2 regions of the Kitasatospora sp. NPDC001660 genome follow, and region 2 is predicted to be linked to the other one. Evidence: riboswitches for the same ligand, from Rfam matches in the RefSeq annotation. Region 2 holds a riboswitch; the other holds the start of a gene.
What was found. A riboswitch is a leader RNA that binds a small molecule or an ion and turns the genes downstream of it on or off. The one in region 2 is predicted to bind cyclic di-AMP.
Positions count from the first base shown of each region.

Region 1 (4,330 bases), on a different contig from region 2:
TGGTACGCGCGGAGGACGGCGGCGACGGCGTCGTCCCCGCTGCGCCCGAGGGCGGCGTCCGCGAGCCGGGCGGCCAGTTCCTCCGTGACCCGTACGGCGATGAGCCGCCGGAGTTCGGTGAGGCCGCCGCTGACGTGCTTGTACAGCGACGGGGTGGCGACGCCGGCCCGGGCGGCGACGGCGGCGAGGGTGAGGCCGTCCGGTCCCTGGTCGTCGATGAGGGCGAGGGCGTGGTCGACGACCTGCTCGGGCGTCAGTCCGACTCGGGGCATGGGCTCGGTTTCTCCGTACGGTCGGGCGATCGGGGGTCAGGCGATCTCGGCGAGGAAGGGCAGCAGGGCGTCGGCGACGGCCCGCGGGTTGTCGGCCATCGGGTAGTGCCCCGACCCCTCGATCATCGCCTTCCGCGCGCCCAGCGCCGCGACCTGCCGGTCGGCGACGACCTCCGGCTTCGGGAAGTCGGGGTCCTTGGCGCCCATGACGACGAGCGCCGGGCACCGCACCGCGGCCGTCCAGCCGACCGGCGCCGAGTCGCCGCGGACGTGTCCGCGGGTGGCGGGCTTCCGGCCGGGGGTGCGCAGCGAGTCGACGAGCCCGTTCACGTACGCGTCGAAGTCGGCCGGCTTGGCGCCCGGGTAGGCGAGCTTGCGGTGGTAGAAGCCCCAGAACGCGGGCCAGTGGATGACCACCGTCCCCATGGCGTGGACGATGCCGCGCATGAGGGCGTTCTGCGGCAGGTTCTCGATGAAGGCGTCGATCAGGACGATCCCGGCGACCCGCTCGGGCGCGTCCCCGGCGACCTTGACGACCGTCGCCCCGGTGTAGGAGCTGCCGGCCAGGACGGCGCGCTCGATGCCGAGGTGGTCGAGCAGGGCGAGGACGTCGGGGGCGATCGCGCCCGGCTCGTAGTCGTCCCAGGCGATCGACGACTCGCCGAAGCCGCGCAGGTCCATGGTGATGACGCGGTGGCCGGCGGCGGTGAGCAGTGGGACGAGGTACCGGTACGCGTGCCGGGTGTCGAGCATTCCGGGGAGGAGGACGACCGGGGCGCCTTCGCCTTGCCGGGTGTCGTCGAAGGCGATCCGGCCGCCGGGAACGTCGAGGTACTGGGTGCTCGGGGTGATGGTGCCGTTCATGGTGGGCCTCCTCGGTCCGCTGCTGCGGTGGCATCGGCGGTACCGCCGATAGCCATAAAGCTAAGGCTAATAGCCATAGCCGTCAAGCTATCCGCGCGATGCCGGCGCGATGCCCCGCGGCGACGGGCCCTCAGACCCCCTCGACCTTGAACGGGTCGTGCTCGCTGAGCAGCTTCTCCAGCCGGGCCTGGTCCACTCGGGTGACGATCTCGGCCGACTCCTGCCGGTCCCGGACGACCTTGGCGAGCGTGAAGGCGGAGGTGACGGTGTAGAGCAGGCCGACCCCGAGGAAGGCCCGGGTCCAGGCCCCGACCGGCAGGTAGGCGATCCCGATGGCGAGGGCGGGCCCGACAGGGCGAAGGAGAGTACGGCCTGGACGTAGTACGCGGCCGTGGTGCGTGACTGCATCGGTGCGTTCATGGCGTCAGGATGGCGGCGGCCCGGCCGGTCGCACATGAGTAGAAGTACTCAGATGGGGCCGCCCGGGCCGCCGTTCGTCGGCGTCCAATCACGTTAAGTAGTGTCAGGGACGGGCAGTAGCCGCAAAACGTTCATAGGGCACAAGTCGCCCGCCCGGTCGTCGGCCGTCCCAGGCGGATGGCTTGGAATCAGAGCCTCCTGGGATTAACGTTTGATAACGCAGCGCGGTCGAAACGCCGTACCCAGACGGCACCGTGCGCCGTCGCCTAATCCCGCCGGCCGGCCTCCGGGCAGGCCAGGGAGCCGGGGAACCACGTTCCTTGGGGTGAATCGGCGGGGCCCCGGCCCGGCCGTAGGAGACCTTCCTGCTCCGAACCCGTCAGCTAACCCGGTAGGCGCGAAGGAAGGAAAGGAGCGCGCCTCCGTGGCGTCGACGCACACCCCGGCACAGCCCGCCGGCCCCGCTGCCGGTACCCAGCTCCTCGACCACCCCCGCCCGGCCGAGGACGAGTTCCCGGCCCCGGAGGCCGAGGCCAACCGCCACCGGATGCCGCGTCAGACCCGTGGAGCCTCCCCGCTGCTCGGCGTCACCGCCGTCGCCGCCACCCTGGGTGCCACCGGGTTCGCCTCCGCCACCCCGGCCGCCGCGCCCGCCATCGAGGCCCCGGACGAGACCCCGGTCGGCCTCTCCGCCGACCCCGGCCTCGCGCTCGCCGCACGCATCCAGCAGCAGGCCGACAGCCAGCGCACCGCCGCCGAGGAGGGCGCCCGCGTGCAGGCCGCCCAGGAGGCACAGGCGAAGGCCGCCGTCAAGGAGGCCGAGGCCAAGAAGGCCGCCGCCGAGGCCGAGAAGGCCAAGGCCGCCGCCCTCACCCTGCCGGTGCGCGACTACAGCCTCTCCGCCCACTACGGCCAGAGCGCCCGCTACTGGGCCCACCTGCACACCGGCCTGGACTTCGCCGCCGACACCGGCACCGCGGTCTACGCGGTCGGCCAGGGCACCGTCACCTCGGCCGGCTGGTCCGGCGCGTACGGCTACCGGATCGTCGAGACCCTGCCCGACGGCACCGAGATCTGGTACTGCCACCTCTCCTCGATCATCAAGGGCTCCGGCCAGGTCGCCTCCGGCCAGCAGATCGGCAAGGTCGGCGCCACCGGCAACGTCACCGGCCCGCACCTGCACCTGGAGGTCCGCCCCGGCGGCGGGGCCCCGGTCGACCCGGAGCCCTGGCTCCAGCAGCACGGCCTCAACCCCTGAGCTCCTGCACCGGGTTTCCGGCGAAACGAAGAGCGGACGAAGGCCCCGACCGCGCAAGGTCGGGGCCTTTTCGCAGCCTTTGGCGTCACTCCTCCTGCGGCAACTGCGCCAGGTACGCGTCGATCTCCGCCTGCCCCGGCTCCGGCGCGAGCTCCGGGAACTCCTCGACCAGCAGCCGCGGCAGTCCCGGCACCGTCCACTCGCCGTACAGCGCGAGCGCCGCCTGCGTCGCCGCGTCCTCGAACTCCCCGAATTCCCCGGCCAGTTCGGCCGGCATCGGCCGCCCCAGCGCGGTCAGCTCGGCCAGATTGCGGTAGCTGCGCCGCATCAGGCCCTGCTCCAGCAGCCGCCGCGCGCCGTCCGTGGCCATGCCGACCGAGAGGACCCGGCCCGGGCCCCAGCCCCGCTCGTCCGGCTCGTCCAGCCACCCGGCCTCCGCCAGCGCGGCGAACGCGGCCAGCCGCTCCTCCTCCGCCAGTTCCAGGAACCCGGCCAGCCAGTCCCGCACCGCCGCCTCGTCCGCGACGTCCACCCCGTGCGCACGCAGCAGCACCGCGTAGAGCCGGGGCCAGGTCACCAGGTCGGCCCGGCGCAGCAGCCCGGCCGCGACCTCGCCCTGCCACTCGGCCTCGGCGTGCAGCCGCTCCTGCCGCTTGGCGTTGAGCCGCTTCGCCGCCCGCTGGTGGTCGATCAGCAGCCGTACGGCCGCGCCGTACGCCAGCGGGTCCTCCTCGGGCGCGGGCTGGACGTACAGGTGGAGCCGCTCGTACAGCAGGTGCTCCACCGCGTCCGAGGTCAGTTCGGGCCAGCCGTCGCGCATCCTGCCCTCGCCCAGCTCCAGCAGCGCCAGCACCGCGCGCACCGGCGCCTCGGCCACCGGGGTGCGGCCCTCCGCCGCCGCCCAGGCGAGCAGGTCGGCGGCCATGGTGCGCGGGGCGAGCTGCAGGTCTTCGTCGTTCATAGCCCGAACGGTAACCGCTGCCCGGGGATAGGGTCGGCAGCCATGGTCCCCGTACGACTCACCGGCCCCCGGCTGGCCATCCGCGAGTACCACCACACCCCGGAAGACCTGGACGCGCTGTACGCGCTGTACGGCGACCCCGAGGTCACCCGGTACCTCCCGTTCGAACCGCACGACCGGGAGACCTGCGCCGACCAGCTCGCCCTCTACCTGGAGGAGGCGATGGAGGAGGAGCGCGACACCTACCGGCTCGCCGTCACCCGGCGCGCCGACGCCGACGACCCGGCGGACGCCACGCCGATCGCCCACGCTTCCCTCACCCTCGGCGAGTACCGATCGGCCTGCCTCGGCTACGTGCTGAGCCGCGACGTGTGGGGGCTCGGCTACGCGAGCGAGATCGTCCGGCTGCTGTGCGAGCTCTCCTTCGACCACCTCGGCCTGCACCGCCTGGCGGCCCGCGTCGACGTCGACAACGCGGCCTCCGCCAAGGTGCTCGCGAAGCTCGGCTTCCAGCTGGAGGGGCGGGTCCGGCACGACCTGTTCAAGGGCGGTGTC
Region 1 is NZ_JBSFGU010000038.1:19,754-24,083, reverse strand. It holds gene ACWCXH_RS30145 (TetR/AcrR family transcriptional regulator) at 1-272, opposite strand, end outside; gene ACWCXH_RS30140 (alpha/beta fold hydrolase) at 309-1,136, opposite strand; partial or broken gene ACWCXH_RS30135 (YiaA/YiaB family inner membrane protein) at 1,267-1,556, opposite strand; cyclic di-AMP (ydaO/yuaA leader) riboswitch at 1,810-1,968, shown strand; gene ACWCXH_RS30130 (M23 family metallopeptidase) at 1,981-2,814, shown strand; gene ACWCXH_RS30125 (hypothetical protein) at 2,900-3,775, opposite strand; gene ACWCXH_RS30120 (GNAT family N-acetyltransferase) at 3,818-4,330, shown strand, end outside.
Region 1: another riboswitch for cyclic di-AMP. It lies ahead of ACWCXH_RS30130 (M23 family metallopeptidase); the one in region 2 lies ahead of ACWCXH_RS21955 (M23 family metallopeptidase).

Region 2 (4,330 bases):
CAGGTCGAACAGGATCCGGATGCCCTTGCGACGGGCGGCCTCGACCAGGGCCACGAGGTCCTCGGTGCTGCCGTAGCGCGGGGCGGGGGCGAGGTAGTCGGTGATGTCGTAGCCGGCGTCGCGGAACGGCGAGGCGAAGCAGGGGTTGAGCCAGACCGTGTCGACGCCGAGCCAGGAGAGGTGGTCGAGGTGCTCGGCGATGCCGGCGAAGTCGCCGATGCCGTCGCCGTCGGAGTCGGCGAAGGTCTGCGGGTAGATCTGGTAGAGGACGGCGTCGGCCAGCCAGTCGGGGCCGGAGCGGGTCGAGGTCATGGGCTGGGTCCTCCTGCCGGGTCCGGGGGCCGGGTTCCCCCGATTCTCGCCGAATCCCGGCCGTCCCGACAGCCCGCCGCACCTGCGGCCATCGCGGCCGTCGACCTCCTGGTGACTGGCACGCGGACCGGGCCTCCCGGCAGTGGAAGGTCACCGACGCCGGCAACGGCCGCTGGTCCGTCGCGGTTCCGGGGACGGACAACGTCCTGGACGTCAACGAACGATTCCGCCGGGAATGTGCGAACGCCTCTCTTGATCTCCGCGTCAGGTGGTTCTCATCGGGGTCTCACGGTCGCGGTGGATCGTGGCCCGACGATGGACACGCACCGGGGGGAAATGGAGCCATGACGGCAAAGGGCGAAGAAAGACCGGACAGGCCACGGTGGTTCGGCCGGATGACACTCCGCGGCCGGCTCGCGCTGTTCACCGCGGCCGCCGTCTCGCTGGCGGTCGTGGCCTGCGCCGTGGCCGGCTGGTTCGTCGCACGCAATGAAATGGTCAACCAGGTCGATCGGACCCTGGCCCGCTCGTGGATGCCGGGCGACCGGCCCCCGAACGGCCAGCAGATCAAGGCCTTGACCGAGTTGTGCCACGGCACGGCCGGGCAGCCGTGGATGCCCAAGGGAGGCATCCTCCCCACGGTGATCGTCGCCGACGGCACCTCCTGCCCGCAGAACGACCCCCGCGCCGTGGCCGTCGCCCCGGAGGACCTCCAGATCGCGGGGAGCGGGAGCACCGGAGCGCACGCCGCCTCGCTGTTCCGCGACGGCCAGACCGCCGACGGCACCCCGGTGCGCGTCTACGTGGTCAGCATCGGCCCCGCGGGGTTCGGCGAGGCCGTACCCACCGCCGCCGTGGCGATCGCCCAGCCGCTCGAACCGGTGCAGGACGCGCTCACCGAACTCGCCCTGATCACCGCCGGCGCCGCGGCCGTCGTCATCGCGCTCGCCGCCGCGGGCGCCTTGTGGATCGCCCGCACCGCCCTGCGCCCGGTCGACCGCCTCACCCGCGCGGCCCAGCACATCGCCCGCACCCAGGAGCCGGGCATGACGATCGAGGTGTCCGGCCACGACGAGATCGCCCGGTTCGGCGAGGCCTTCAACGCGATGAGCACCGCCCTCGTCGGCTCGCTGGACAGCCAGGCCCGGCTCATCGCCGACGCCGGCCACGAACTGCGCACCCCACTGGCCTCCGTGCGCACCAACGTCGACCTGCTGATCCGCAGCGAGGAGTCCGGCCGCCCGCTGCCCGAGGCGACCCGCACCCGGATCCTCGGCAACATGAAGGCGCAGATGACGGAACTCTCCACCCTCATCGGCGACCTGCTCGAACTCTCCCGCCCGGCCGACGCCCGCGGCGCGAAGCCGCTGCCCCTCGTCGCCCTGCACGACGTCGCCGCCCGCGCCGTCGAACGGGCCGAACTGCGCGGCCCCGGGCTCGCCTTCACCGTCGACCTGGACCCCTGGTACGTCCGCGCCGACCCGCACGCACTGGAGCGCGCCGTGATCAACCTGCTCGACAACGCGGTGAAGTTCAGCCCGCCGGGGGGACGGATCGACGTCTCGCTGACGAACGGCGCGCTCGCCGTCCGCGACCGGGGCCCCGGCATCGCCGCCGAGGACCTCCCGCACGTCTTCGACCGCTTCTGGCGCTCCCCGTCCGCCCGCCAACTGCCCGGATCCGGCCTGGGACTGGCGATCGTCGCCCGCACCGTCCGTGCCACCGGCGGCGAGGTGACGCTCGCGCCCGACGGTGCCGCCGGCGGCACCGTCGCGACGGTCCGGCTGCCGGGCGCTCCGACACCTCCGCCGAAGACGCCCCCGCGGCACGGGTCCGGTCAGGGCTGACCCGGGGGCCGGGAGAGCCCGGAACGGCAGCGGCCGGCCCGGCTCGCGAGGAAGGTCTCGCGAGCCGGGCCGGCCTGGGCGTGTCCCGCGCCCATGTCCGCCGGTGCGGCGATCACCGGTCGAGCGGTCACCCGACATGACCATCCCGGTTGATCGTTTCGCCCCGCACCCGCGGTGGTCCGTCGCCCCGTCAGGGGCATCACCCCGTCAAGGGTCAGAGCGCGACGCCGTGCGCCCGGAGGTAGGTGACCGGGTTGATGTCCGAGCCGTACTCCGGCCCGGTGCGGATCTCGAAGTGCAGGTGCGGGCCGGTGACGTTGCCGGTCGCACCGGAGAGGCCGAGCTGCTGGCCGACGGTCACGGCCCGACCGACCGACACGCCGATCGAGGAGAGGTGCGCGTACTGCGCGTACTTGCCGTCGGCGAGCCGGATCTCGACCTCGTTGCCGTAGGCGCCGCCGTTGCCGGCCTTCACCACGACACCGCCGGCGACGGCGCGCACCGGGGTACCGGTGGAGCAGATGAAGTCCTGGCCGGTGTGGTGGCCGGAGGCCCACATCGTGCCGGCCACGCCGTACGCCTCGCCCAGCACCGGCTTGGCGAGCGGGGCGACGTAACCGGAGGTGACCGCGGCGGCCGGAGCGGCGGCGACCGCCTTGGCGGGCTGGACCACGGCGGCGGACACGACAGTGGGGGCGGCGGTGTGGGCCTGGGCGCTCATCGTGGTCACGAGGGGGAGGACGAAGGAGACCCCGGTCACGGCGGTGGCGATGCCGATGCGGGCGGCGCGGGGCAGGGTGATACGACGAGCCAGTGCAGGCATGGAAGATTCCTCTCCGACGCCTGCGAGGTGAGCTGTCGGGTTCGGGCTGGAGTTGCCCGGCCGCACGCGCGGCTTCACCCCAAGCCGGTCCTGGACTGCCGCGCCCAAAGCGCGGATTCCGGTCCGGCGTCTTACCTGTGGGTCCCCCGCTCCTGCCGTACAGAGCTCAGTTCGAGCCACCGGGCAGCGGCAGGACTCGGCGTTCCACCCGGTGGATCCGTCCGGGCTGGCCGGTCGGTCGCTGAACTAAAACTCATCCGTCCGGGTGAAGCAATGTCGATCTCTCGAACCCACGACAACCCCGCCCTCCGCGATGACGCTCCGAATGATCCGCAATACAGTACGTGCACAATCCATTCACTCCTGGCAGTCGTTCCGCCACTGTGCGCCGATGCGACCACCCCTCCGCGACCACCCGATCACCCGCCGCCATCCCCGAACGCGCCGCCGGTGACCCTTGTCACGTCCACCCCACCGGGCGGAGGATCGGGCCGTGACCACAACCAAGGCCGGCACCCTGCGCCTGGGCACCACGCAGGGACGCTGGGTCCTCCTGGCGACGGTGCTCGGCTCCAGCATGGCGTTGCTCGACAGCACCGTGGTGAACGTCGCCCTGCCCCGCATCGGGGCCGATCTCGGCGCCACCCTCGCGTCCCTGCAGTGGACGCTGAACGCCTATCTGCTGACGCTCGCCGGGCTCATCCTGCTCGGCGGCGCACTCGGCGACCGCTACGGACGGCGCCGGGTGTTCCTGCTCGGCGTGGTCTGGTTCGCCGCCGCCTCCGCGGCCTGCGCCGCCGCGCCGAACATCCAGGTGCTGATCGCCGCGCGCGCCGTCCAGGGCATCGGCGGCGCGCTGCTGACGCCCGGTTCGCTCGCCATGCTCCAGGCGGTCTTCCACCCGGACGACCGCTCGGCCGCGGTCGGACTGTGGTCCGGCCTCGGCGGCGTGTCGGCGGCCGTCGGCCCGTTCGTCGGCGGCTGGCTGGTGGACGGCCCCGGCTGGCGGTGGATCTTCCTGCTCAACCTGCCGCTCGCCGCCGCCGTCATCGCGGTCGCCTCCCGCTACGTCCCCGAGAGCCGGGACGAGAGCGCCTCCGGCCGCTTCGACGTGCTCGGCTCGCTGCTCGCCGCCCTCGCGCTCGGCACCTTCACCTACGCGCTGACGGCGGCCGGCGAGGGCCTCTCCCCCGCCGTCTGGGTCACCGGCGTGCTCGGGCTCGCCCTCGGCGCGGCCTTCCTCGCCGTCGAGCGCCGCGCCCCCGAACCGATGCTGCCGCTCGGCCTGTTCTCCTCACGGCTCTTCACGGCCGTGAACCTGGTGACCCTCTGCGTGTACGCGGCGTTC
Region 2 is NZ_JBSFGU010000020.1:36,328-40,657, reverse strand. It holds gene ACWCXH_RS21965 (alpha-amylase family glycosyl hydrolase) at 1-312, opposite strand, end outside; gene ACWCXH_RS21960 (sensor histidine kinase) at 708-2,159, shown strand; gene ACWCXH_RS21955 (M23 family metallopeptidase) at 2,374-2,982, opposite strand; cyclic di-AMP (ydaO/yuaA leader) riboswitch at 2,985-3,121, opposite strand; gene ACWCXH_RS21950 (MFS transporter) at 3,476-4,330, shown strand, end outside.